Aridibaculum aurantiacum: one gene and its partner. The protein of the gene in region 2 interacts with the protein of the main gene of each other region in a pairwise test. Links are inferred from orthologs where the notes say so. Each region holds a gene or a part of one and is shown on either strand. Other genes may lie near its edges.

What was found.
Region 1: the proteins of J4N22_RS20140 (region 2) and ligA interact in binary tests that used the Escherichia coli proteins (3 or more experiments, as listed by UniProt). The link is inferred for Aridibaculum aurantiacum from one-to-one orthologs.

The regions. Positions count from the first base shown.
Region 1 is NZ_JAFEWC010000004.1:21,379-35,934, reverse strand. What follows is about bases 6,508-9,398. They hold ligA (NAD-dependent DNA ligase LigA), read right to left. Parts: upstream 9,061-9,398; coding sequence 6,955-9,060; downstream 6,508-6,954. Other genes in these bases: pulA (type I pullulanase), read right to left, coding at 9,088-9,398; J4N22_RS18435 (DUF2461 domain-containing protein), read right to left, coding at 6,508-6,740. Also shown: J4N22_RS18450 (helicase-related protein), read left to right, coding at 1-1,948; drmB (DUF1998 domain-containing protein), read left to right, coding at 1,952-4,018; J4N22_RS18440 (AIPR family protein), read left to right, coding at 4,030-6,039; more of J4N22_RS18435, read right to left, coding at 6,072-6,507; more of pulA, read right to left, coding at 9,399-11,025; J4N22_RS18420 (NUDIX hydrolase), read left to right, coding at 11,272-12,021; J4N22_RS18415 (alpha-amylase family glycosyl hydrolase), read left to right, coding at 12,174-14,556. UniProt on the Escherichia coli protein: DNA ligase that catalyzes the formation of phosphodiester linkages between 5'-phosphoryl and 3'-hydroxyl groups in double-stranded DNA using NAD as a coenzyme and as the energy source for the reaction.
Region 2 is NZ_JAFEWC010000001.1:609,469-625,097, forward strand. What follows is about bases 7,436-11,399. They hold J4N22_RS20140 (leucine--tRNA ligase), read left to right. Parts: upstream 7,436-7,824; coding sequence 7,825-11,199; downstream 11,200-11,399. Other genes in these bases: J4N22_RS02685 (cell division protein FtsX), read right to left, coding at 7,436-7,486; J4N22_RS02695 (S9 family peptidase), read left to right, coding at 11,319-11,399. Also shown: crossover junction endodeoxyribonuclease RuvC, read right to left, coding at 1-470; J4N22_RS02650 (lysylphosphatidylglycerol synthase domain-containing protein), read left to right, coding at 753-1,661; J4N22_RS02655 (DUF3108 domain-containing protein), read left to right, coding at 1,663-2,454; J4N22_RS02660 (MBL fold metallo-hydrolase), read right to left, coding at 2,486-3,328; J4N22_RS02665 (MFS transporter), read right to left, coding at 3,325-4,653; J4N22_RS02670 (hypothetical protein), read right to left, coding at 4,748-5,206; J4N22_RS02675 (undecaprenyl-diphosphate phosphatase), read right to left, coding at 5,305-6,105; J4N22_RS02680 (DUF3098 domain-containing protein), read right to left, coding at 6,175-6,468; more of J4N22_RS02685, read right to left, coding at 6,608-7,435; more of J4N22_RS02695, read left to right, coding at 11,400-13,505; J4N22_RS02700 (peptidoglycan DD-metalloendopeptidase family protein), read left to right, coding at 13,517-14,212; Holliday junction branch migration DNA helicase RuvB, read left to right, coding at 14,272-15,297; J4N22_RS02710 (hypothetical protein), read right to left, coding at 15,300-15,563.

The DNA of each region.
Region 1 (14,556 bases), on a different replicon or contig from region 2:
TTATATAAGGCAGGTAAACAGAGGCAGACAACCAAGTACTTACAAAAGTTCACCTCCGCTGCTGTCCTGTCCGTGTTGCGGCAACCGTCTTGTCCGTGAAATTGAAAACAATCAGGTAATCGGACGATGGGGTTATTTCAGGACGGTAAATAACAGAGGGAGTGAAACAGGACGTTATCACATGGCCTGCACAAATACCCGTTGTGCCTTCTATGTGACTGCTGCTGACTTCCGGAAAAACCCTGATAAAACATTTCCTGTTTATGAAGTGGATGAAACAATTTACCAGGAACGTCCGTCACTGCTGTTCTCCACTGTCGATAAATTTGTTCAGCTTGCTTGGAGGAGTGATGCCTTCAATCTGTTCAATACAGAGTTCAGCAATAATCAGGTAAAACGGCTCTATCCTTCCCCGGAACTGATCATTCAAGATGAACTACATCTGATCAGTTCTGCCTTGGGAACGATATATGGGGTATATGAGATTGTAATCGACAGACTTTGCCGGGAAGCTGAGGGAAATATCTGCAAAGTCGTTGGCGCTACGGCAACCGTTCGGAATGCGGAAGAACAATGCAGGCGTTTGTACGGCAGGAAGCATTTTCTTCAGTTTCCTCCTCCGGCTACCGATGCAGACGATTCGTTTTACGCAAAGAAAATCAAGGTAGACGATCCAAAGAACAGGCTCTATGTTGGATTCATGCCATCGGGTGTGACTACCAGCACAGCCCTGATCCGGCTGGCCTCAGTCCTGCTTGAAAGAATACCTGTACTGCCCGCAGCAAATGGAGAGCTGGATCGGTATTACACACTGGTTGTGTATTTCAATGCATTAAAAGAATTGGGAAAGTTCAGGACCTTTCTTACCGATGACATTGTCGCTTACAGGAAAATGCTGGCTAATCATTTCAGCACGTTTTTCAAACCGTTCAACCAGAATGCCCTTTGTGAATTGTCCAGTGTCATGACGGCAGATGACATTAACAAAGGTCTTGACAGACTGGAAAAGACAACACTTCCTGCCGGGCTTGATGAAAATAATTTGCTGGTTCAGAAACTTTTCGCAACGGGTATCCGGACAAATGGAGATATTAAAACAGCAAAAGGTTCTGTCTGGTCAGGATTTTTAAACAAGCCTTTTTTCGATCAGATCGATCTTGCTTTTTCAGGTGACAGTGAAAAGGATTATAAATCGTTTATCAATGCTGTAAACAATCTTATGGGGGGACATCCCGATCCGGTGCAGATTGCACCGGCGACAAACATGATTTCAGTGGGCGTTGATATTCCCAGGCTGAACACCATGATTGTAAACGGTCAGCCCAAAACTACTGCAGAATATATTCAGGCCAGCTCAAGGGTAGGAAGGGAAGGCCCTGGTGTGGTTTTCACTTTTCTTGCACCCACTAAAAACAGGGACCGTTCACATTATGAACAATTCAAGGCATTCCATCAGGCTTATTACTATCATGTTGAAGCAAGCTCCGTTACACCATTCTCCCGGCCGGCACTCGAAAAGGTCCTGCCTACAGTGCTGATTACCCTGACCCGCAGTTTGTTTCTTACCGGAAGCCACGGTGTATTCAGTCCCGCAGATACAGCTTACAGGACATTTGTTGACGGCGTTATACAGGATGTCAAAGCCAAAGCAATTGCCATTTATGGAGCGGCTGACGCAACTGAGATATGTGATACAATTGATTCTATTCAGCAGGAGTTCACTACACGGCTCTCAATGCTCGATGGTGACCGGAGGCTAGCAGTCTATACGGATTATATGCGTTATGACCCCAACATAGAACAGGTTGTAACTAAAATCAGAAATCCGAATGCTGTTTACAATGCTCCGGCACAATTTGTTGAAAGCCTGCTGCAGGACCACATTCCGACAATGCAGACATTGAGAAATGTCGAATCTTCTTCCAAAGTAAGGATTAAAAGCATTTAACTTATGAGTTACGATATCAGACAGTCACAAATTATACATACATGGCCGTCCGGCTCAATGATTGATTTTCCGGAGCTTTCACTGATCATGCTGTGCCATGATGATGGCTACGGCGACTGGGGAAATGTAAATCAGGAAGACCCGAATAAAAAACAGGTGATTAGAGACAGTCGCCTGGCAGAAGCATTTAAGGTCGATCATTTTGTGGTTCCCCCACAGGAGGATGGCATTAATAATCTATCCGCCTATGGAATACGGTTTCCCGGAGCGCAGTATTGTCCAAAGTGTGGGCTGATTCATTTTATTACAAAGACGAGAGGGCAGGCAATAATTGAACGGGGCTCTTTCGATCAGAAGATGCGAGCTTTTACTTGTGATGCCTGCACTAATAATCAGACGGGTATCGGCCCCAATCTGGTGCCAATGCGCTTTGTGATTGCGACAGAAGAGGGTTTTCTGGGTGATTTTCCTTGGGACTGGTTTGTTCACAAAAGCTGTCCTAAAGAAAGGGGCCAGAGACATCTGCTTTATTATAAATCAAAGGGAGGATCAGCAGGTCTGAGCGATATTACAATTGAGAGTTACCGGAGAGGAAGCAATACTTTTTTAGCCAGCAGAGATCTCGGTCAGATATTTGACCAGTCAATTTTCACTGAAACAGATGCAGAAGGAAATTATCTGGATTATGTAAACAATTACCTGCCAAAACCATGGAAAGGATGGCATAACAATGAGAGCTATGTAACAGAGCTCGTCAGTGACGTTCCAAGGCAGGGAAACATCATGGACGGTGATGATTTATCACCGGCTGCAAAGCGCAAGTTTCCCAGGACAATGCAAAGGGGCGCCGGCAATATTATTTTCCCCATTATTTACAGCGGTATCCTCCTGCCACAGTCAGCCTATGAGCAGCAATGCCCTCCGGAAGTGCAGCAAAATCTGGACTCAACGGTCACAATTTTCAGGGACAGTATGCCGGATATATATCAGGACTATACAAACGAGCAATGGCGCGATTTCCTGATCAGACTTGTCGAAAGCAATCCGAATCACCAGTTGCTGAAACTTGGCTATACCAAGGAAGCAGTCATCGGTTTTATCCGGAATCATTTTGGTGAAAAGCCCGAAGAGCGCTTTATCAACAAAGCTGTATTGCTTCGTCAACAGGAATTCAGCGCTTTTACAGGGACAGTGATAAAGGATAAGACAGTATGGTTCAAAAAGAAGAAAGTTGATGGTAATGAATACAACAGCCTCACAGGTCAGCCCGATCTGTTGGAGGAAGTAGTACTACTTGAAAAACTCTCCGCACTGAAGGTCTATAAGGGGTTCACGCGGGTGAAACCATTGATGGGTGAAGAACTAGTTTTTGCAGAAGCTGCGGATAATTTAGATACGAAGCAGAAACACGAATTTGAGCGTATACAGGATGCACGCAGAGACCCCTTGCATACAAGGGAATTGCCCGCAGTTGAAGTGAAAGGAGAAGGAATTTTTCTTAAGTTCAGTAATAAAAAGCTCAATGCGTGGGCAGATGAGTATCCGAATGCACGTCTCGATACGATAAACCACAACTTAGAACAGGCGAACCTCAGTTTCAACCAGAATCATGAGTTAATCAATAAACGGTACTTATTCCTGCATACACTTTCCCATATACTGCTAAAAGAGCTGGCAGAGGACTGCGGATACAGTCTTTCATCCCTCGCAGAAATTATCTACTGTAGTGGCAACTCTTCAATCGGGACTGAAGAAGAGATGAACGGTATCCTTATTTATACCACGACTTCCGACGCTGAGGGATCCCTAGGCGGATTGGTTGAAAAAGGACAGCCGGATTATCTTTCATCAGTGATGAACAAAGGTGTCGATAAAGCGCGCTGGTGCTCCTCTGATCCGCTTTGCATATCAGCAGAACAGGGGCAGGGCTTTATGGGGCTTAACCTTGCAGCCTGCTATTCCTGTGTGCTGCTACCCGAAACAAGCTGCGAAAAAATGAACAAATACCTGGATCGTGCAGCGGTGATCGGAACACTTAATAATTCACGAATTGGACTTTTTAATCAATAAAATCAAACATTGTGACACTTGACGAATTTGCAGCTGACTTTCTTGAAAATGTAATGATTAGTGTCGATACTGACAGTCTTTCTTTAGAAGATGCAATTACAATTGATATCTTGGAATACATAAAAGATTGCGGTGAAATTCTTGAACCGCAAGTATGCAGTTTCAAAGTGAGAGGCATGAAAATTAACGCCTTGGACTATGACGATGACAATGAGGCTATTGATCTGTTTGTCACGTTAAGTAAAGAAGATTCAAGAATTCAGAAGATCTCAGACAAAGACGTGCTAGACGCTTTCAGCAAAGCCGAAAAGTTCTTTCTGGCAGTTAGAAATGGAACTATTGGAGATAAAGTTGATCAGCCAGACGAACAGCTGTCTGATTTTATTGATATCATACAGCATACCAAAGCTTATTCCAGAAACGTCCGTGTTTTTGTCCTTACCAATGGGCTATGCTCACCACACATTGTACCACAGGATAAAGAGGAAAACGATATTATTTGGGATTATGAGCTGTGGGATATCGAGCGGATATACCAGCAATATTTAATTAAAGCAGGAAAACAGAAGATTGAAATTGATTTTCAAAGGGATTATAATTACAGACTGAAGTGTCTTCAGATGGAGAATGTGAGCGATAAAGTGGATGAATATCTTGCAATTCTCCCTGCTCTGATTCTCGCAGACATATATGGCCAGTATAAGCAGGGACTTCTGGAAAAAAATGTAAGGACCTTTCTGCAGTTCAAGGCAAAGGTGAATAACGGCATCCGAGAAACCATCAGGACCCAGCCAGATATGTTCTTCGCCTACAACAATGGCATTTCCACCACCGCGGAAAAAGTGGACGTGATATATGAAGAAGGTATCCCTTATCTGAACCGAATTGAGAATCTGCAGATTGTGAATGGTGGCCAGACAACGGCTTCCATCTATTACACCTCCGGTGAAAAGGGAATTGACCTTTCTAGGGCTTTCGTGCCGATGAAGATATCTGTCGTTAAACCTGGTAACAGTTTAAATGACGTAGTTCCCAGCATTTCAAGGTTCGCAAACAGCCAGACAGCTATCAAAGACTCGGACTTCAGTTCAAATTCGCAGTATCACGTTTCTCTAGAGCAATGGTCGAGGAGTGAGTGGGTTCCGGAAACTGGTGGAGGAAAAGCTATAAGCAAGTGGTATTATGAAAGGACAAGAGGACAGTATTTAGACGAACGTTCAAGAATACCTTCCAAGAAGGATCAGAAGCGCTTCGATGTAGAGTATCCAAAGAAGCAAAAGTTTAATAAAACAGATTTGGCAAAATATGAGATGAGCTGGCGACAACGTCCTCATGATGCCAGTAAAGGAGGAGAAAAAAACTTCCTGTTGTTTGTGAAGGACACGGATCACAACGTGGAAATTTCCAAGACGCAGTACCATCACGTGATTGCCAAAGCTATTTTATTTCATGAGATTGATAAAATGATAACGGCAAAAAAGCTAGGAGGCTATAAAGCCAATGTTGTTTCTTACACCATTGCTATTCTCTCCTTCAAAACAGGGCAGAAGCTTGATCTGGAAACCATTTGGCAACAGCAGGAATTAAATGACGACTTACGTGCAATAATCAACCGCCTCATTGATGTAGTCTGGGAACATATAATGTCACCCTCAAAGTCTGGTATGAACATTACCGAGTGGTGTAAAAGACAGGAATGTTGGCTGACGTTAAGGGATAAGCATTTTGACACAGGAATGCTAAAAAACCATCTGGTTCTGTATGGTGGTAATGGCATGCAGGCAGAGGCATTAACAGAGCAGGAAATTAAAATGATTGAAGAAGCATCAACTGTGAAAGCTGAAACTTGGTTTGCATTGGCAAAATGGGCGAAGGAGAACAATCTTTTTTCCCCGTTCGACAGAAAGCTTTCTTACAATTTAGGTATTATTGAAAGCAGAGGAAAGGGCATGTCCGTAAAGCAGGCAAAAAATGGAATAAGAATACTACAACTCTCAAAAAAGGAGGGATTTGAAGAATAATCATACCAAAAAAGCATCCTGTAATCCCGTCCCTACTCAATCGCCCTGTTAATAAACTTCACCAGTGGCATCAGCACGATGAAGTCTTTGACGATCTTGCTGGTGATGCCTTTGGAGGTGAGGTCGTTGTCGGTAAGTGGTTTGATGGCTACGAAGCTTTTTAGCTTCAGGTATTCAATGGCGGAATTGTCTTTTTCGTAGCCTTTGGGTTCACGGGTTAGCTTGTATTCTGGCGAGGCATCGAGATCGCCGTAGGTCTTTTTGAATTCTTTGCTGCCGGTGATGGCCTTTAGTTCATCGTAGCAATAATCTATTTCCTGTCTTACTTTCTTTAGCACATCGGCGGGAGGCATCCACAGTCCGCCACCTACCATGCTGTTGTTGCCGGGCTCGCAATGAAAGTAGTAGCCGGCAAAGCCTGAGCTCTTACCTCCCCGGTCGAAGCTGGCGCCCATGTGGTGCTTGTACGGTGTCTTATCGTTGCTGAAACGCACATCGCGGTACTGCCTGAAGATGCACTTCTTTGGTTCCAGCGGTGCCATGTCAGGATCTGCATCTGCCAGCTGCTTTAGTATCTCCGACACCATCTGTTCGAAGTCGTTGCGTGCAGCGTCTAACCGGCTCCTGTTCTCATCGAACCATGGCTTGTTGTTATTGGCTTTCAGATCAACCAGGTATTGTAGTGTGGAAGGGGAGAGCATGGGGGTGATTTGAGAATTTAGATTTTAGATTTTGGGATTTTTGGGATTTTGAGATTTGGGGATTTTGGGGGAAAGCAAATTTTGAAAATGAGCAGAATTTGAAAGTTTGAAAATGAGGTTGTTCAACATTATGCAGCTACCAATCAACATATCAACATATCAACTACTCAACCAATCAACCAATCAACCTATCAACCACACTAATCACCAATCACTAACCACCGATCAACTGCAAAAACTCATCTTCACTAATAATCTTCACCGTGTTGATCTTTTTTGCTTTTTCCAACTTGCTGCCGGCGTCTTCGCCTACTACCAGGTAGTTGAGTTTGCTGCTGACGCTGCCGAGTAGCTTCCCTCCCTGCTGTTCTACCATTTCTTCTGCCTGTGTACGTTTTAGTTTGTTGAGGGTGCCGGTGAACAAGAAGGTCTGACCGCTTAAGCCACCGGCTACAGGAGCCGTTCGCTTGGTGTTATTCATCTGCACACCTAAGCTCTCCAGTTGATGCAGCATCTCTATGTTCTGTTCGTTGCTAAAGAAGGTATGGATGCTCTTTGCCACCTTCACGCCTATGTCTTCCAGCGACTGGAGTTGTTCTTCGCTATAGTTTTTCAGGTCGAGCAGGTGGTCTACGGTATTGGCCAGCACCTTGGCAGTTGTTTCGCCCACATAGCGAATGCCCAGTGCAAAGATCAGCCGGTTGAGCGTTTGTTGCTTGGATGCTTCAATGGCGGCTTGTATGTTGTCTATTGATTTTTTTCCAAAGCCCGGCAGGCTGCCGATGCGGGTACAGTCGAGTTGGTAGATGCCGGGAATATCTTTTAGCAGTCCCAGTTCATAGAATTTTCGAATGTTGGCTTCGCCAAAGCTGCGGATGTCCATGGCGTCTTTGCTTACAAAGTGGATCATTCTTTCTACCACCTGCGCAGGACATTCAATGTTTACGCAGCGCCACACAGCCTCGCCTTCTTCTCTATATAATTCACTTTCACAGGCAGGGCATTTAGTAGGAAACTGGATGTTTGTTTCACTACCATCTCTTACCTCTGCCAATGATTTTACAATGTATGGTATTACATCACCTGCTCTTTCCACCAGCACGGTGTCGCCGATCATCAGGTCCTTCTCCTTTATCACATCTTCGTTGAACAAAGAGATAGAACCAACCGTAACACCACCAATGAACACAGGGTCAATTTTAGCTACAGGTGTAATAGAGCCGGTGCGGCCCACCTGGAACTCTACATTGCGCAGCTTGCTGGTTGCTTGCCTTGCTTTGAACTTGTATGCAATAGCCCAGCGGGGATGGTGGGTGGTCATGCCCATTGCATCCTGCAGCGCCAGGTCGTTCACCTTTATCACCATGCCGTCTATTTCAAAAGGCAGGTCGTCGCGCTTGCTTTCGTACTCGTTGCAGTAGTCTATCACGGCTTGTATTCCCTTCACCACCTTCATCTCGTTCATCGGGCTGCGAAAGCCAACATTCCATAGCATCTGCAGGTTGCCGGCGTGAGTGTGCAGCAGCGCATCTTTCTTTTTGTCTACAGCTTCTCCGGTAGTAGTATGATAGCTGATGTTGTACAGGAAGGCTTCCAGTCTTCTACGTGCTACTTCTTTAGGATCTTTCATGCGCAAACTACCAGAAGCAGCATTGCGCGGGTTGGCCAGTGGCGGCAGGTTCTGTTCTGCCAGTTGTTCGTTAAAAGCTTTGAAGGCTTTTTTGCTCATCATCACCTCGCCACGTATCTCTACCGTGTGCACACCATATTCAGAAAAGGCAGCGTGCAGTGGAATAGAGCGTACCTGCTTCATGTTGGTGGTAACGTCGTCGCCTTCTACACCATTACCACGGGTGGCGCCACGCACCAGGTGGTCATTCTCATAAATAAGTGAAATGCTGGCACCGTCAAACTTCGGCTCGATGCAATATTCCAGCTCGTCTTTTTTGGCTACTTCTCTTGCTTTGCGGTCCCAGTCAATTAAGTCATCAGCATTATAGCTGTTCTCCAGGCTAAGCATCGGCACCAGGTGCGGAACAGTTTTAAAAGCAGCGTTCAGGCTACTGCCCACACGTTGTGTAGGTGATGTAGTTGTAATGAGCTCCGGGTGCGAATGTTCTATCTTCTCCAGCAGTTTGTATAGCTGGTCGTATTCTGCATCGGAAATGAGCGGGTCGTTCAATACATAATATCGGTACTCGTGAAAGCGGAGAATGTCGCGCAGCTGCTCTATTATCTCGAATGCTTTCTCTGTATGATTGGCCTCAATTAGCTCTTTCGTGCGTTTCTGTAGGGCTACTACTTGTTCCTTTGAATACATGTGGTACGATTGGACAGCAAATGTAGGTTACCGTGCAAACAATATATATGCAGTGGTAGCAGGTATGGTCAGTTCTGTACCTTCTACTTTCCTGATACCTTTTTCGTTGATGGTATTTCCATCACCAGCCAATGTCCACTCACCGGCAGGAAGCGAGACATGTTTATCATGCTTATTTCCATTTAGCAGCACAAGTATTTGCTTCCATTTGTCGCCGTTGGCATTGCCACTTATCTCGTAGCTTATCAGCAGCGGGTCGTGTGTATCGTGAAACCTAAGATGCTCCTGGATCATTTTGGTAGTCGACATTCTAAAAGCCGGATGATTTTTGCGCAGCGCTACCAGTGCTTTGTAATATTCAAATTCTTTCTTGTACTTGTTTTTCCAGCTCCAGTCTATTTGGTTGATGGCATCCGGCGATTTGTACGAATTGGCAACACCTTGTTTGGTGCGTAATAGTTCAGCGCCTGCATGCAGGAAAACCACCCCCTGGCTTGTAAGCACTGTAGTATGCGCCAGCTTGTCCATTTTTATCAATGCTTCTTCCGAGGCATGTTCGTTGCCATGTTTCAGCCTGTCGAACAATGTATGGTCGTCGTGGCAGGAAACATAGGTGATGCACTGGCTCGGTTCATTTGCCCATGGAGCTTTTGAATAATTCACATGATGGTAGTTGATCTGCGGGTGCTGTGTTGCTGCTACAATGCCAAACTTCACACTTTCGGCTGTGCCCGCTTTTCCACTAACAAAGCCAATTTCGCGGTCGTTGCTAAAAGGGCCGCGTAAGCCATCCCTGATGTCGTCGCTAAAGGCAGCAATATTTTGCAGTTTTGGCGTGTTGATCTTTATTGCCCTTTGATCTTCAGGCAATGGACTGCCACCTGCTGTCCAGCCTTCGCCATACACAAAAATGGTAGGATCTATTTTATGCAGCGTCTCGCTTACCTGGTTCATGGTTTCAATATCATGGATACCCATCAGGTCGAAACGGAAACCATCAATATGATATTCCTTTGCCCAATATGCAACTGATTCTACAATGAACTTGCGCATCATTGCTCTTTCCGATGCAGTTTCATTTCCACAGCCACTGGCGTCGGAATAGGAGCCATCTTCTTTTAACCGGTAGTAATAACCCGGCGCAAACTGGTTGAAGTTGGATTTTTCAGTAGTGCTTGTATGATTGTATACTACATCCAGTATCACACGGATACTATTATCATGAAGTGTTTTTACCAGTTGTTTGAATTCTTTGATCCGCACATTTCCATCATATGGATCTGTAGCATAACTCCCTTCAGGAACATTGTAATTGGCAGGATCATAGCCCCAATTGTATTCATTTAGCTCCAGCTTCGTTTCATCTATGGTGCTAAAGTCGAAGGAAGGCAGCAGGTGAACGTGGGTAATTCCCAGTTCTTTTAAATGATCAAGACCAGTGCTTTCACCTGTTGGTGATTTGGTTCCGGCTTCTGTAAAACCCAGGAACTTGCCTTTGTTCTTGATGCCTGAGTTGGGGCTGATGGAGAGGTCGCGTACATGCGTTTCGTAAATGATGATGTCGGTAAAGCTCTTCTGCTGCGGTCTTTTGTCTTTCTCCCAATCCTTTGGATTAGTAGATCTCATGTCTGCCACCATTCCTCTCAGACCATTGGCGCCTACGGCTTTGGCATAAATATCAGGTCTCTCCAGCAACCACTTCCCTTCCTGTTTTACCTGGAAAGTATAGTATTGGTTCTTCAGATCTCCTTCCGCCACTACTTCCCATACACCATTGGTGCTAGGTTTTAAATTGATGGTTTTTGTTGCCGTTCCACCCAGGCCTGATGGGTACAGCCGTAGCACCACTTCCGATGCATTGGGTGCCCATACTTTAAATTTGGTGCCTTTGGGTTGGTACGTTACCCCAAGATCGGAGCCGGTATAAACTGGATACGTTGTTTGTTCTTGTGCTATTGCTATCATATTGAAAGAGCAATAGAGAAAAATTGATACCACCAAAAATGTGTGGCGGGCAAGGCAAGTTATCATTAGCAATAATTGAGGAAAATAAAAGTATAAAATGAATGTGTAACTTTTACACTTTACCAGATATCTTTGACTCGTAAAGGAAATGTGCGTTCACCAGGATTTTGATGATATGTATCATTTACACATTAATCTTAAAATATCCTACTTTCATATCCTTTCTAGAAACTAACGATTGCCAATATGGATAAATCTCCATCACCAGGCGTACTAGATATGCCACAGGAAGCTCCACTTATTCAAGATCCAAAATCACTTGTTGATTCCTATCCTGTTGTTCCCATTACTGTAGACTGTGTCATTTTTGGCTTTGACGAGAATGAGCTGAAAGTGCTGCTGATACGCAGTGATCTTGAAGTTTTTGAAGGTAAATGGTCGCTACTGGGTGATGTAGTGCACGATACAGAAGAATTGGACGAGGCAGCGTACCGGGTTCTTCGCCAGCGTACGGGCATGGAAGACGTATTCCTGGAGCAGGTAAAAACCTTTGGCAGCCCCAACCGCCACCCGGGTGGAAGAGTAGTAACAGTTGCTTACTGTTCGCTGTTAAATGTGCTTCACCACCAGTTAAAGATCTTAGATAATGAATTGCACTGGCATGCGGTGAACCAGCTGTGCGATATGGCTTTTGATCATAAGGATATTATTGATGAATGCTACAGCTGGCTGCAGAAGCGTATCCAGGAGCATCCATTAGCTTTCAACCTGCTGCCCGAAAAGTTTTCGCTGCGCCAGTTGCAGAACCTTTATGAAGCAATTCTAGGCGTTTCACTCGACCGCCGCAATTTCCGGAAGAAGTTTTTCTCTATGGATTTCCTGATAGATATAGAAGAATATGAAGAAGATGTTCCGCACCGGCCGGGAAAACTGTACAAGTTCAATTTTGAGAAATATGAACAAAACAAGCGGAAGTGGTTCGGAATAGATTTCTAATGGTTATAAGCCTATAGCAGAGGATTATTTTTTAACAAAGTATTTGACGGATAAAATATTTTCTATATTGTGTAAGATTTACACATTTGATTTAAGTAGATGACGTTGATTATCAACTAAATCAAATTCTAACTGACGAAATTGCTGTGCGTATGAAACTATTTTCTACACTGTTTTTCCTGTTCTATGCAGTGATCTGCCAGGGACAGCTCCTCTCTACCAATCCTGTTTTTGTAAGAGAATCTTCTTCTACAATTGAGATCTCCATGGACGCCAACTTTGGCAACCAGGGATTAAAAGATCATACACCTACTTCTGATGTTTATGTACATATTGGTCTGATCACCAACCTGAGCACCAGCCCTACCGACTGGAAGTACTCTAAGTTCACATGGGGACAGGCAACACCGGCAGCGCAGGCTACTTATGTGTCGCCTAACAAGTGGAGGTTTACCATTACAGGTGGACTACGCAGCTTTTTTGGCGTTACCAACCAGAACGAGGTGATCCAAAAGATCGTGATCCTGTTTAGAAGCGGAACTGGAGCCAAGGCGCAAAGAAATCGTGATGGAACGGATATGTACATCCCGGTTTATGATAACAACCTGCAGGTGAGAGTGACGCAGCCTTTCCGTCAGCCTACGTTCAATCCTATTGCAGAGCCTTTGAACCTTGTCATTGGAAATTCACTTACAATTTCTGGCGCTTCGAGCGATGCTGCACAACTGAAATTACTATTTAATGGAACCGAGGTGGCAAATGCAGCAAATGCTACCACTGTCTCAGCAAATGTTACCATCACCACTACCGGTACCCAAACCGTGATAGCAGAAGCGACAGTGGGTACTACAGTAAAAAGAGATACCGTTACCTTTTTTGTAACACCGACCACTGTAGTGGAACCACTACCTGCTGGTGTACGCAATGGTATCAACTACGAGAGTGGCGATACTTCTGTTACGTTGGTGCTTTTTGCCCCGGGTAAAAATTCGGTTGCTGTTATTGGCGAGTTCAATAACTGGGCGCCAACTGTACAGCACCAGATGAAGAAAACGCCTGATGGAAATCGTTTCTGGGTAAGGATTACTGGTCTTACACCTGCAAGAGAATATGCTTACCAGTTTTTGATTGATGGCACATTGAAGGTGGCAGATATGTATGCTGAAAAAGTATTGGATCCATGGAATGACCAATACATCCCGGCTGCCAGCTATCCAAATTTGAAACCTTACCCTGCTGGTCAGTCGGGTGTGGTGAGTGTGCTGCAGACAGCAAAGCCTACATTCAACTGGCAGGTACAAAATTTTGCCAGGCCTGATAAAAGAAACCTGATTATTTACGAACTGCTGGTGCGTGATTTTGTGGCCACACAAAACTGGAATACCTTACGCGATACGCTTGGCTATTTGAAGCGTTTGGGCATCAACACCATCAACATTATGCCGTTCAACGAGTTTGAAGGCAACATCAGCTGGGGATACAATCCTTCTTACTTTTTTGCCCCTGATAAAATTTATGGTACAGAAACAGCATTGCGCCAGTTTATTGATGAGTGCCATAAAGAAGGCATAGCAGTGGTGATGGATATAGCATTGAACCATGCTTTTGGTATGTCACCAACTGTGCAGATGTATTGGAATGCAGCACTCAATCGTCCGTCTGCCGATAACCCATGGCACAATGAAGAAGCGCGTCACCCTTTCAATGTTGGTTTTGATTTCAACCATGAAAGCCAGGCAACAAGGACATTGGTAGACCGCGTGGTGGAGCATTGGCTAACCAACTATAAGATCGATGGTTTCAGATGGGATCTTTCTAAAGGGTTTACACAGGTAAACTCTGGTAGTAATGTAGCGCAGTGGGGCAACTACGATGCCAGCCGTATTGCCATCTGGAAACGCATTTACGATAAAATGATGGCAACGTCCGCTAATTCTTATTGCATACTGGAACACTTTGCAGATAACTCAGAAGAAACAGAACTGGCTAATTATGGCATGCTGCTGTGGGGCAACCTGAACCACAACTTCAGCGAAGCTGCCATGGGGCATTTGGCTCAGTCAAATTTCCAATGGGGCATTCATACTGCCAGGAACTGGACGCGGCCTCACCTGATCACTTACCAGGAAAGCCATGATGAAGAAAGGCTAATGTATAGAAACCTGAACTTTGGTAATACCAACAACCCTGCTCATAATGTACGCGACCTGAATGTAGCACTTAAAAGAAACGAGCTAACTACCAGTTTCTGGTCAATGATACCTGCGCCAAAAATGATGTGGCAGTTTGGTGAACTTGGTTACGATTTTTCTATCAACTATTGCCAGAACGGAACCGTGAATGATAATTGCCGTACAGATCCGAAGCCTATTCGCTGGGATTATCTAGGCAATCCAAATCGCAAAGCATTACACGATCATTATGCACGCATGCTGCGTTTGCGCAATATTCCCAACTTCCTTCCTACCTGGGTTACCAATAATGTTTCATACAACTTAGCCGGAGCCTTTAAGTGGTTGCAGGTGAATTCTGACT
Region 2 (15,629 bases):
TGGTGGCAAAGTGCAACAGCCAGTGCATCGGTAGCATCCCATGAATCAGGTTTGTCTTCAAGAGTAAGAATGCGCTGCAGCATTTTCCAAACCTGTTCTTTATCCGCATTACCATTCCCGGTAATGGATTGTTTAACCTTCTTTGGAGAGTATTCGGTTACTTTTAATCCAGCATTCATAGCTGCTGCTATAGCCACACCCTGCGCCCTTCCCAGCTTTAGCATACTCTGTACATTCTTACCAAAGAACGGAGCTTCAATTGCAAAGCAATCAGGTTTGTAAGTAACTATCAATTCAGAAACAGTGGAGTGTATTTTTTGCAGGCGTTCGTATGCGTCTTTCTTGCTGGAGAGTTTTAGCACATCCATCATGAGCAGTTGCGGCTTGTTGCCGTTTACTTTCATCAATGCATAACCCATAAATAATGTTCCGGGGTCAATGCCTAAAATGATGTTGCTGCTGGTGTTCATCTGGCGGTGAAATTAGGTAGAAATCCAATCCAGCAAAGGCTTTGGTGATTACTCGTTCATTCTTTCTTCCACTTCCTTCAATGTTGATAACATTAGATCATCCTGTCATTCAACATCAGTCATGACTTTGGCCATAAGCTTCAACCTCATCAAACACGAAAACAAATCGTTACGTTTGCCACCAAATTTTTACATCTGACCAAACGACTGAAAATATTCTTCAATTACTGTGTAGGTCCTATACTTTTTCTTTGGCTGGCAATTTCTATCTATCGCAATATCATGAACCAGCCAGATTGGAAAGTGTCGTGGTTGCAGATAAAAGAATCCTTTACCGGGCAGGAAGCATGGAAGCCCATCCTGGTCATTTTGCTCATGGTTTTCAACTGGAGTTTTGAAGCAATTAAATGGCGTGTGCTGGTGAAACATATTCAGCCAATTTCATTTTTCACTTCATTCAAAGCAATACTATCCGGCCTTAGTGTATCGCTGGCACTTAATACACCTAACGGTGCCGGTGAATATGTAGGTCGTGTATTGTATGTAAAAGAAGGTAATAGAATACGAACCATTGCCATCACTTTTGTAGGCAGCATTAGCCAGTTGATCATTACCCTGCTAATGGGTACCATCGGGCTCTTTATATTGAATAGTTACTTTGATGAGGTTGCTGCTACTTCTTTGCCTTTCTCCATCATTTGGCTTGATGCTATCATGTACCTGGTGCTTTCAGCTACCGTTGCATTGTCTGTTCTTTACTTCAAAATCAGTTGGCTGATTAAGCTGCTCGAAAGAATACCTATCATCAAAAAGTATTCGTTTTTCATTCAAAAACTTGAGGAATTTGGCGCTGCAGAATTATTAAAAGTATTGTTATTATCACTTGCACGTTATGTCATCTTTGTAGTACAATATCTATTATTGCTACAGCTATTCAAGGTAGAGATTTCGCTGGCTACATCCATCTGGTTGATAACTGCCATGTTCCTTGCACTTGCCATAGTTCCAACAATAGCATTGGCAGAACTTGGTATTCGGGGAAAGTTGAGCATTTACATATTTGGGTTGTTTAGCAGCAATACTTTGGGTATCGTACTTACGGCTTCAACTATTTGGTTAATTAACTTAGTTGTGCCGGCAGTGGCAGGGAGTTTGTTTATTTTGGGCATTAAACTATTCAGGAACCGATAACGTGAAAAAATTACTAGCCATAATCCTATGTATCACCATCAATGCGCGCTTATCAGCGGGCGATGATTTTTGTGGTATAAGAAATCATAGTTTTTCAGTTAATGAAAACATTAGCTACGTTGTGTTCTACAATGCGCTGGGTGTTTTTGTAAATGCAGGTACTGCCAATTTTACTACCAGCCTCACCAAAGTAAATAATAAGCCTGCTTATCATGTAGTAGGTACAGGTGTTACCAATAGCAAGTACGACTGGATTTTTAAAGTAAGAGACCGCTACGAAACCTTCATAGATACTGCTACTTTACGTCCTTATAAATTCATTCGCAACATAGAAGAAGGTGGATACAAAAAGTACGAGAACGTAACTTTCAACCACAATACAAATACAGCTATAACAAACGATGGTGTATTTAAAGTACCTGATTGCGTGCAGGATGTTTTGAGCTCTATCTACTATGCGCGCAATATCAACTTTGAAAAATATAAGGCAGGAGATAAGATACCTTTTACCATGTTCCTCGACAACGAGGTGTACAATATGCACATTCGCTACCTTGGTAAAGAAACAGTAAAGACCCGCTACGGCAAGTTTAAGACCTATAAGTTTAAGCCGCTGCTAGTAAAAGGAACCATCTTTGAAGGTGGTGAAAAGATGACTGTATGGGTAACTGAAGATCAGAACAAAGTACCTGTTCGTATAGAAAGTCCTATTGTAGTTGGCTCAGTAAAAGTAGACCTGATGGGTTACCAGAACCTCCGTTATCCAATGACCTCGCTGATAAGCTTCAGGTAAAAGAGTTCGCTTCCTGCTTCACATTTTACTGTTATAGATCTTCCAATTTAAAGGTCTCTTTCAATCTTATTCCTTTGTCTGTTTTTTGCACTGTACAACATTCATTGTTGGCATCGTGCTCCAGGAATAACACGTATTCTTTTTCTGCTGCTTCTTCTAAAAATGCTTTCTTCTCTTTAAGTGTAGTCAAAGGAAACATATCGTATCCCATTACGTAAGGAAGAGGAATATGCGCAACAGAAGGCAACAGGTCTGCCATAAAAACAGCCGTCCTTCCTTTGTATTCCATTTGCGGCAGCATCATAGCATCTGTATGTCCATAGGCATAGCGAACAGTTATGGCCGGGTGAATGATAGAAGCACCATCTTGCACTTCAGCAAAATGTAGTTTGCCACTCTCTTGTATGGGTAGTATGTTTTCTTTTAAGAAGGAAGCTTTCTCTCTTTCATTAGGTTGAGTAGCCCATTGCCAATGCCGTTCATTGCTCCAGAAGTTTGCATTTTTAAAAGCCGGAACAAGAGCTTCACCATTGCGCACTATACTTCCACCACAATGATCAAAGTGAAGATGAGATAAGATAACATCAGTGATGTCATCTTTTGTGAAACCTTGTTTTGCTAATGAACCGTCCAATGTATCATCGCCATGCATATAGTAGTGGCCAAAAAACTTTGCATCCTGTTTATCACCCATACCATTATCTACCAGAACCAGCTTATCATCTACTTCTATCAGTAAGCAACGTAGCGCCCATGCGCACATATTGTTTTCATCGGCTGGAACCTGTTTACTCCAAATGCTCTTTGGAACTACGCCAAACATAGCGCCCCCGTCAAGCTTAAAATTCCCGGTATTTATGGTATATAACTTCATGCTTCAATTGGTTTTGTTGCAGGACCTTCTTTTTTAAGCGCTGCAAAAAGAAAATAAATTCCGATGACAAAGAAAACAATAAGGGCCAGCACGCTGTGCTTCATACCGGCAAGTTCATCTATATATCCAAAGCTGAAAAGCCCGATGACGATAGCCACTTTTTCAGTTACATCGTAAAAGCTAAAGTACGACGCTGTATCACGGGTGTCAGGCATCAGTTTGCTATAGGTAGATCTGCTAAGTGATTGTATGCCTCCCATCACTAGCCCCACAGCTGCTGCAAGTCCATAAAAACCCAGTTCGGCATTGGCGCCTGCCTCTGCAGCTTCTGCTATAAAGTACGCGCTAATGCAAATCACTATCCACATGAAAATGACACCTATCAGCACTTTAAAATTGCCATATGTAGCAGAAAGTTTAGCCATAAGATAAGCGCCAGCTACAGCTACTATTTGTATCACAACAATGGTAATGATCAGCTTGGTGTCGTCAAGGTTTAGTAATTGTTTACCGAATACAGTAGCTGCCAGCATCACCGTTTGCACGCCCATGCTATAAAAGAAAAATGCCCACAGGTAGCGCTTCATCACAGGCATGGTAGCCACGTGTGCTGCTACTTTACGTAGTTCTTTAAAACCTTCTGTAAAGAAATTTGCATGGTGTTCTTTTACCGCAGGTGCTACTTTCGGAAGCCTTGCAAAAGTGATCTGTGCAAAACCTATCCACCATAGCCCCACTAGCAGGAAAGTATAACGAGGGCCACTCGTATCATCGCCATTTGCAGAAAAATAAAGCACCAACCCAAAGCCGATCAATTGAAGGATTACACTCCCGATATAACCCATAGAAAACCCTTTGGCACTAATTCGATCCCTGTCTTCAGGTGCTGCTATTTCGGGTAAATATGAATTGTAAAAAACAAGACTACCCACATACCCGATAGCAGCCAGTGCAAAGAGCGTGACACCTAAAGCAACAACAGGCTCTGGTCCTTTAAAAAAATACAAGCAGATACAAGCCGTACCGCCTAAGTAGCAGAAGAACTGCATAAAGCTTTTCTTATTGCCCCTGCTATCAGCAATGGAAGAAAGGATAGGAAGAAGGCAAGCTATAGCCAGGTAGGCAATGGCAAGTGTATAATCGTAGAGGGCAGAGTTTTTAAATGTTCTTCCAAATAAGGGGACACTGTTCTCACCATAGGCTGCCTTTGTTACTCCTAAAAAGTAGATGGGGAAAAAGGTAGTAGTGATCACCAGGTTGTATACACTGTTGGCCCAGTCGTACATGGCCCAGCCGTTGATAACCTTTTTATTGGCAGTTTGCATCAATTGGTTTTGGAAAACTAAAGATAGTTGCTGCTACAAAACAAAATGCACCTCCCGGTAAAGAAAGGTGCATTTGAATTGGATATACTTAAGCTTATTGAACTACGGTGCTGTCTGCATTTGCGCCGGCATCTTCTGTTTCTTCTTCATCAGAAAAATCCTGCAGTTCCTCTACAGTACGCTTGTCATTGAATTTATCATCAGTTAGTACCAGCCTTACAGTCTGACCAGGAAATACATTCTCCCTTATCAGGTATTGCAATGCCTGGAAAGATTCATCCAACTCGTTATTTTTTAAATGCTCTTCAGGTATCACCAGTCGAACGGTGTAAATAGATGAATCTTTAGATAGCTGAACAGACTTTTGATTTGTATTGCTGGAGTCAAGTGTAGCAATGTATTCGCCTAGTTTTTTTCCTTCCTCTTCAGTAGCCTGGTTCTTTACATATACTTCCAGGTGTTCGTTTATTTTTACTTTTTTGCCATACTGCTGGCAACTGATGATGGTAACAGAAACGAGCAAAGCCAAAGCCGCTACAACAATTTTTCTCATGATTTTATTTGATTTCAATGATTAGGAATAAGAGCCATGTAAAATAAGACGTTCTGTTGGAAGAAAACGTTTCATTGCAAATGGTTGCCACGAAAAAATTACCTGATGTAGCCCATCATGATGAGTATGAGCAGTGCTGTACCTACCACAATTCTATACCAGCCAAACAGTTTAAAACCATATTTCTGCAGGTAAGTAATGAAGAATTTAATGGCTAGCAATGCTACTATGAAAGCTACCACGTTACCTATAGCCAGCAGCATAAGGTTATGCTGATCGGTAAGTACCTCAGGATTTTCTTTGTAAGTTTTCAAAAGCTTATAACCTGTAGCTGCGGCCATAGTTGGTACCGCTAAAAAGAATGAGAACTCTGCTGCCAGCTTGCGTGTAAGCTTTTGATGCATACCACCAATGATAGAAGCAGCACTACGGCTAACACCTGGTATCATGGCTACGCATTGCCAAAACCCAATGATGAACGCTCTTCTGTAGCTGATATCTTTTTCCTCCTCTATGCGTGGACGATTGAACATTCTATCGATATATAGCAGTATAAAACCACCCAACAAAAGTGATACAGCCACTGTAGTGGCACTTTCTAAAAGCTCATCTATTTTATCATTAAAAATAAAACCGATACCCAGGGCCGGCACAACTGCCACCATTAGCTTGAGGTAAAATTGCAGGCGGCCAAAGTCAAAAAACTTTTTCCAGTATAGTACCACAACGCTTAGAATAGCGCCAAGCTGAATTGCTACGGTGAATAATTTCAGGAAAACATCGTCTGCCGGAAGTTGTAATAACCGTTCTGCAATGATCATATGCCCTGTAGACGAAACAGGCAAAAATTCAGTCAGACCTTCTACTATAGCAATGATGATTGCTTCTAAATATGTCATACGCTACACTTAATAATAATGAAAAAGGCGATGAACGCTCACCGCCTGTAGAACTTTTTTTCCAGTATTTTATTGTTGAACTTTTGGCTTTTTGAAGATCGCGTAGATCTCTATCAACAAGCCGATCAAGATCAGGATAGGTGCTATTGTAATGCGGGTAGTACTGTAAACTGAATTATAATCAAACGAATTTGGATCTTCATTTTTGCCACCAGCCATAAGTATCATACCTAATGCAACTACAGCTGCTCCAATACCCATCCACATATAGTTGTCTTTATAAAAAAGAGGTAAGCCCGGAGCTTTAACAGCAGCTTTTTTATCTTTTGCAGTGGCTGGTGTAACCACTTTTCTTTCAGCCATTATCTATTTTTTAGGTGGTGCAAGATAGGGAAAAACGTTGTTGATCGTTGTGGAGTGCCAGTTGTTGGTTATGAATGCTTTTCATCGAGCAGCCGACATAGATTGACTGAGGCCATACCTGGCAACTGCCAACCATCAACTAATAAAGGTCATCCAGGCTCATCTTCAGGTACTTGATCACACTTCGATGGGTACTGAAGAGAGATATACCAACGCCAATGATGATCATCCCGCCAAACAGGATGAGCGTAAGTTTTGTATCCCTGATAGCTGCCAGTTGTGGAAACTGGCCTTCTGCCCATTTGATCAACACAAACAACAGGAAGATGGCAATGCCCGAACTGATCAGGCCATTAAGAATAGCGCGTAGGTCCATAGGACGTGCAATGAAACCACGTGTTGCGCCTACCATCTGCATTGTCTTTATAAGGAAACGATTGCTGAACATGGCTAGCCTGATCGTATTATCAATACTTACAATCACAATTGCACAAAGAATAACTGCCACCACCACAAATATGATCCCGAGCTTAGAAGCACGTTCGTTCAGGTTGTTCACCAGCATGCGCGGGTACTGCAGTTCATCTATGTGGTTGCCAAAGCGCGCCATCAGGTCCGCCTGGATCTTATTGAGACTATCATTGTTTACATAATCAGACTTAGCGTAAAAGTCGATACTCTCAGGAAGCGGGTTATGATCAAGGATCTTAGCCCAGTCTTCGCTGCTGCCTTCCCTGCTCCAGATGTTTTTTGCTTCATCTTTATTTACATACTGAACATTCTTTGCATAAGGCTGTGCACTTATGTATTGTTGTACCTGCTGAACTGAATCTTTATTGATGGTGCGGAGATATGCACTTATGCGGATGTCTTCTTTGAAAGTATTGCCTACAGCACTGAAGTTTAGGAATATCCAACCAAGTATTCCCATAATTAGTAAAACAAGTGCGACACCTACTATACTATAAATATAACTTGGTTTGCTCCGTTTCATTGATGCTTTTCCGAATTGCGCCATTGTGGTTGATTTATAGAGCGCCAAAAATAACTATTTAAGCATACGATAATTCACTTTAAGTATGTTGTAACATTTTAGTTGCGTATATCAATTCGTATGCAGCTATTGCTTTATGCTACCAGTCATACAGCCGCTTTTAGTTGTTCTGTTTCCATACTTTTGCACCCTTGCCATAGCTGTATTAGTGGCTTTACTGTATACTACTGTAACATTGGTTAGCAAACCTGGCGTATGTCCAGTTCTTTCCTTTTTATTTTGTGTCGAAAGCTGCCATTCAACTATGACGCAATCTCCTGTTGCCATGAAAGGTGGCAGGCAATACAACTAACATTTTATAAATGGAATACAACTTCAGGCAACTAGAGAAGAAGTGGCAACAGCATTGGCGGGAAACAAATGCTTATAAAGTTTCAAACGATAGCAGCAAACCTAAGTTTTATGTGCTGGATATGTTTCCTTATCCAAGCGGTGCCGGACTTCATGTAGGTCATCCGCTCGGTTATATAGCCAGCGATATCTATGCGCGCTTCAAAAGGCTGAAAGGCTATAATGTGTTGCACCCAATGGGCTTCGATAGTTTTGGATTGCCTGCCGAACAATATGCAATTGAAACAGGACAACACCCTGCCGTTACTACCGAAAAGAATATTGCACGCTATCGCGAACAACTAGATAATATTGGTTTTTGCTACGACTGGAGTCGTGAAGTGCGGACAAGCGAGCCTGGATATTATAAGTGGACACAATATATCTTCCTGCAATTGTTTGATAGCTGGTTCAGCCGCCAAGCCAACAAAGCACAGCGTATTGCTGAACTGGTAAAAATATTTGAAGCAGAGGGCAATGCAGCGCATACATGTCCTGGAGATGAAAACATACGCTTCACCGCAGAAGAATGGCAAGCCTATAATGAGAAGCAACAGCAGGATATCCTGATGCAGTATCGTCTTGCCTTTAGCGCATACGGCGAAGTAAACTGGTGCGAGGCACTGGGTACTGTGCTGGCCAACGATGAAGTAGTGAACGGTGTAAGTGAGCGTGGTGGCCACCCTGTGGTAAAAAAGAAAATGCGCCAGTGGTACTTGCGGATAACAGAATATGCAGATCGCTTGTTGCAAGGCCTGGAGACGGTTGACTTTAGCGATAGCATGAAAGAGATGCAGCGCAACTGGATAGGAAAGAGCCAGGGAGCTGAAATAGAATTTCCCCTCGCCCCCGCCTCTCCCCGCAGGGGAGAGGAGCCAGGTGCATCACCCGACGAGAAACGGGAGCACAGTAGATCTCTTAATGAGCCAGGCATAGGTTATCCGGTATATAAAGCCTCAGAAGGGAAGAGTTATGAGAATGCAAGCGAGATGAGAAAGCAGCCTACAGAGGCTGAGGAAATCTTGTGGCAAGCATTAAGAGGAAAGAATATTGGTTATAAGTTTAGAAGGCAACATCCTATAGAAAATTACATCGCTGACTTTGTCTGCCTGGATACATGGGTCATAGTAGAGGTAGATAAAGGTTATCACTTGGAGGAATCTCAACAGCGTGCAGATGCTGATCGTGATGAACAGCTAAGGAAAATAGGTTTTGAAATACTTCGCTTCAGTAATGAATCCGTACTGCACGATCTTGAGAATGTTTTAAGCAAGATTAGAACTACGTGTGATGATATCAAGAGTACAGCAGAAGCCAAAAGATCTGCTGCTGGCGGCTCCTCTCCCTCGCAGGGAGAGGCGGGGGTGAGGGTATATACCACCCGCCCCGATACCATCTTTGGTGTTGACTTCATGGTGATTGCGCCAGAGCATGAATTGGTTCAGCAAATAACAACAGAAGAACAGCGTGCAGATATTGATAAATACCTTGAATATGTAAAGAGCCGCAGCGAAAGAGAGCGCATGTCGGAGGTGAAACAGGTTACAGGTGCTTTCACCGGTGCGCATGTTATTAATCCTTTCAATGGTCGGGCTATACCTATCTGGATCAGTGAATATGTATTGGCAGGTTATGGTACGGGCGCTATCATGGCAGTACCAAGTGGCGACCAGCGTGACTTCAATTTTGCGAAACATTTTAATATTCCTATCACCAATATACTAGGCGATGCTTTCACAGGCGAAGAAGCAAATCCTACCAAAGATGCCGTTCTTACCAACAGCGATTTTCTTGATGGGATGGTGATGCGTGATGCTATAAACGTGGTGATTGATAAGCTGGAGGAAATGGGCATAGGCAAACGCAAGGTGAACTACCGTATGCGCGATGCAGGCTTTAGCCGCCAGCGTTACTGGGGCGAGCCATTCCCTATAAAGCATAAAGATGGCATTGCCACTCCGCTGCCTGAAAGCGAGCTTCCGCTTGAGTTGCCTTTTGTAGAGAAATATGGTCCCGGTCCTGAAGGTGAGGGGCCGCTGGCAAACATAACTGACTGGGTAAACCTGCCTGATGGCAGCAAGCGCGAAACCAACACCATGCCTGGTTATGCCGGTTCATCATGGTACTTCCTGCGCTACATGGACCCGAACAATAATGAGACTTTTGTAGATAAAAAAGTAGCAGATTATTGGGGACAGGTAGACCTTTACATTGGTGGAACGGAGCACGCTGTAGGTCACCTGCTGTACAGCCGCCTTTGGACAAAAGTGTTGTTCGATCTTGGCTACATCAACCACGACGAGCCGTATAAGAAGCTGGTAAACCAGGGAATGATACAGGGCAGCAGCAGGTTTGTATTTGAAGTCAATCTGCACGGTGTTGTTATGAATTTTCGAGGGAGAATATTTATCTCAAAATCTCATTACGTAAATCTTAAACCGAAAGAAAGTGACGTTTCGTTTGTTGTTGATTATCTTGAAAAGTATCTAGGCAAGTTGAACATCAAGGAAAACGCAGACTGTAAGATTGTGCGTACGCATGTACATGTTGATTTCGTTGAAGGTTATGAACTAAATCAACAAGCTTTCTCAAGAAAAATGAATGACGATGTAGTTTATGTTCTCGAAGAGGACGGGACATACTTGTGTGATGCCGAGGTTGAAAAGATGTCGAAGTCAAAATACAATGTTGTTAATCCGGACGACATTGTTGAGCGTTTTGGTGCTGATACTTTCCGCATGTACGAGATGTTCCTTGGTCCGGTAGAGCAAAGCAAGCCGTGGGATACCAAAGGCATAGAAGGTGTTCACCGTTTCCTGCGCAAGTTCTGGCGCTTATTTGCTGATGAAGAAAAAGGTATCATCGTTAAGAATGAACCAGCTACTCCTGCTGAACTAAAGGTGTTGCATAAGACCATCAAGAAGATTGAAGAGGATACTGAACGTTTCAGCTTCAACACTGCAGTAAGTGCATTCATGGTTTGTGTAAACGAGCTGAACGACCTGAAGTGTCACAAGCGGGAAATCCTTGAGCCACTGGTTATTTTACTTACACCTTACGCGCCTCATATAGCTGAAGAGCTATGGCATGTACTGGGAAACACTACCTCAGTTCTAGATGCTGCTTTCCCGGTATTTGAACCAAAGCACCTGGTAGAAAGCGAAAAAGAATATCCTGTTTCTATCAATGGTAAAATGCGAACCAGCATGTCGCTTTCACTCGTCCTGGAGCAGAAAGCAGTAGAAGAGGCCGTATTGCAAAATGAGATAGTGCAAAAATGGCTGGAAGGCAAACAGCCTAAGAAGATCATTTTTGTAAAAGGAAAGATGATCAACGTGGTAATATGATACCGCTGGTATAACAATAAAAAGATAAAACCGCATCAAAGCAGCCATCGTGCTGCTTTGATGCATATATTGAACATCAACAGCAGTTGCTTCATTAACAAAAACAAACAAAGGCTACAATGCTACAACGATTGATTTTGCCGGTAATGCTCCTGGTTACTTCGGCACAGGCTATTGCACAAAAGCAGGAATTCAACTACAACGATCTCCTCAAGAACAAGCTGCCTGCTAACTTCTACAATCCACTTCCTACCATCCTTCGTTGGGAAGGTGATGAACAAGTTGTTCTTACAAAAAGAAAGCATCCTGACTCTGCCGCTACCATTTACAGGATGAATGTAAAGAACGGCAGCATGACAGAAATTGCAGGCGCATCTTCACCTGTAAGAAGAACAGCAACACCAGCTTTTGGCAAAATCATACTTAGCAAGAGCAATGATCTTTACCTGGTTGAAAATGGTGTTGAAGCGAAACGACTAACTAACTCTCCTGCAGAAGAAGAAAAGAACCCGACTTTCTCGCCCGATAGTACATACGTGGCGTATACGAGAAAAAACAACTTGTTTACCTACAACCTGGCTACAAACAAAGAAACCCAGCTAACCACTGACGGTACCGATGTGATACTGAATGGTTATGCCAGCTGGGTTTATTGGGAAGAAATATTCGGTCGTGCTACACGCTTCCGCGCCTTTTGGTGGAGCCCCGACAGCAAGCAGTTAGCCTACATGCGTTTTGATGAAAGCATGATCCCAATGTTTCCTATTTATGTAAATGAAGGGCAGCACGGGCATATAGAAGAAACGCGTTATCCTAAAGCAGGCGACAAAAATCCTGAGGTGCGTGTAGGTATTGTAAATCCAGCAGGTGGCGCTACCACATGGGCCGATTTCAATGAAAAAGATGACCAGTATTTTGGCTGGCCTACCTGGAACCCTGCCACTAACCAATTATGGGTTAGCTGGATGAACAGGGACCAAAACCAGTTGAAGATTTACGAGATAAACACTGCTAACGGCAGCAAGCGTCCTGTTTATGAAGAACAGCAAAAGACATGGATCACACTGGAAGACAACGCAGGCGAAAGGATCACTTTCCTCGCGAACAACTCCTTCATATTAAAGAGTGACAAAACCGGGTGGAACCATCTTTACCTGCACAACAATGATGGCAGCCTAAAAAATGCAATTACTGAAGGTAAGTTCACTGTACTGGATGTAAAGCTGATAGATCAAAAGAACCAGCTGGTGTACTTTACTGCGCGTGGATTAGAGAATACAGCACGTACAGACCTGTACCGCGTTAAGTTCAATGGCCGCGACCTGAAGCGGCTGACCTTTGGCGAATTCAACCATTCGCAAGTAGAAGTTTCACCTACTGGTAAATACTTCATCACTAGCTATAGCAATGTAACCACACCTCGCCATATGGCGCTGGTTGATAACAAAGGCAAGATACTTCACCAGTTGGGCAGCATGAAGGGCTCAGCAATGGATAATTATGAAGTAGCTAAAACAGAACTGATAAGAATAAAAAGTGCAGATGGTTTATATGAACTGCCTGCAATGGTTACCTGGCCGCTAAACATGGACCCGAACAAAAAATACCCGATGCTCATCAGCATCTACGGTGGCCCTGATGCAGGACGTGTGTGGGACAACTGGACGTGGAACGGCACAAGCCAGTGGTTTGCAAAAGAAGGTCTGATACAGGTTGCTTTCGATCACAGGGCAAGCGGGCACTTTGGTAAAGAAGGTGTGAATTACATGCATCGCAACCTGGGTTACTGGGAAATGGAAGATTATAAAACGATGGCAAAATGGTTCATCAACAATGGCAGTGCAGACCCTGCACGTATAGCTATCACTGGCTTTAGCTATGGTGGATATCTATCAGCATATGCGCTTACTTATGGTGCCGATGTATTTACACACGGCATGGCTGGTGGCAGCGTTACCGACTGGAGCCTGTACGACAGCCACTATACCGAAAGATTTATGGGCACTCCTCAGAACAACCCGGAAGGTTACAAGAGCAGCTCGGTGCTAAATTATATTGACAGGTACAAAGGCATGTTGCAAATAGTGCATGGCACCAGCGATGACAATGTGCACCTTCAGAACAGTATGCAATTGATAAGTGCACTGCAGGATAAGAAGAAGCATTTCGAGTTTATGTTGTACCCGGGAGGAAGACATGGATGGGCAAATATGCCGGCTAAAAATGATCATTATACCAACCTGAAGAACAGGTTTATTTACGATCACCTGCTGCGCAAGCCTATACCTGCAACTGTATTACGTTAATAGATAATTATATGCCCCGCCTACAAGATATATTGGCGCAACACGCCGGGAAGTTTGCAGCAGTGGTTCCGTATGATCGCGCTGCCGATAAGCTACTGCTGCTAAACTTTACCGCCAGCAATACTGCTCTTACTGATGAAGTGTTAAACGACACGGAAAAGTTTTCGCAGTATGTAAATGAACAACTGGGCGTGGAGTACCGGTATGGCGTTGGCGGCTACAACGAGCACCGCACTGTATACAGCAGAAGCACTGTGTTTGATACTACCGATGAACCACGGCGGCTGCATCTTGGAGTAGATATTTGGGGTCCTGCCGGTGTGCCGGTTTTTGCCCCGCTCGATGGTAGAGTACACAGCTTTGCTTTCAATGATCATTATGGCGATTATGGTGCTACCATTATCCTGGAGCACACGCTTGATGGCGCCACCTTTTACTCTTTGTATGGTCACCTGGCGCAGCGCGACCTGGAGGGTTTACATGAAGGGAAGGAGATAAAACAAGGAGAGGAATTTTGTCATTTTGGTGAGCCGGTTGAAAACGGTTACTGGCCGCCGCACCTGCACTTTCAGCTTATAGAGAATATGGGTGAATGGAGGGGAGATTATCCCGGCGTTTGTAAATTTTCTGAACGAGAAACTTACCTCGCCAATGGCCCGGATCCTGACATCATACTGGGTATGGTTCAAAACGCAATACAAGAATAGTTACCCATTTACCTGCAGAAGCTTCAGTAGAGGGCTGCACATTTACCTAATTTTACCACATGGCCAATCAAAATCTGAATACGGAAAAGCAGGGGATGGGACCAGCGGATGTTGAATTTGAAAACAACATCCGGCCTAAAGAAATTGATGATTTTGCAGGCCAGCCCCAACTGATCGAAAACCTTTCCATTTTTATAAAAGCTGCCAAGCTGCGAGGCGAAGCACTGGATCATATTTTATTTCATGGCCCTCCGGGTTTGGGTAAAACCACCCTCAGCCGCATTGTTGCCAATGAACTTGGTGTAAACATCAAAGAAACCTCTGGACCTGTTATTGAAAAGCCGGGAGATCTTGCTGGCTTGCTTACTAACCTGGAACCAAACGATGTATTGTTCATTGATGAGATACACCGACTGAGCACAGTAGTAGAAGAATACCTGTACGCTGCTATGGAAGATTTCCGCATCGACATAATGATTGACAGCGGTCCTAATGCACGCAGCATCCAGCTTACCCTTAATCCTTTTACGCTGGTAGGTGCTACCACCAGGAGTGGGTTGCTTACTGCACCACTGTTATCTCGTTTTGGTATAAAATCACGTTTAGAATATTACAATGCTGATGTGCTAAAGAAGATAGTAGAACGCAGCGCCAATATTTTAACTACTCCTATTACAGGTGAGGCAGCTTATGAAATTGCCCGCCGCAGCCGCGGAACGCCTCGTATTGCAAATGGACTTTTACGTCGTGTTCGCGACTTTGCGCAAGTACTAAGTGATGGAAAAATTGAATTGGCCATTGCGCAGCACGCGCTAAAGGCACTTAATGTAGATGAGCATGGCCTGGATGAAATGGACAACCGCATCCTGCTTGCAATTATCGAAAAATTCAAGGGCGGTCCTGTAGGATTAACCACCATTGCTACCGCAGTAGGCGAAGAGCCGGGTACGCTGGAAGAAGTGTATGAGCCATTTTTGATACAGGAAGGTTTCATGCAGCGAACGCCAAGAGGTAGAGAGGTGACACCAAAAGCCTATGAACATTTAGGCAAACGTGTGCAAGGAAGGGGCGGGATGTTGTTTTAGCATTACCTCCTCCTGGTAACTTTCTGCGAAAAGAAACCAGAGAAACGTTTAAAAAGAAACTGCTTTGCCTTCTTAAGCAAGAAGTACATCACGAAAAAACTGCAGATAAACCCGACAATCAGGCCGCCTATAAAACCATAGGTAAATACTTGGGTAAAGGTATAGCCCATGTTACCTAATCCATTAATGATAGCCAGTATGATGACGCCTAATATGCCGCCGGCTATTGTTGTAGCTATTGTAATAATTCTCCTGATTATAAACATAGTGTTGCTAACACAATTTCCTTACCACAACTACGGGCAGTAAAAGAAAAAGCTCATGCAGTAGTG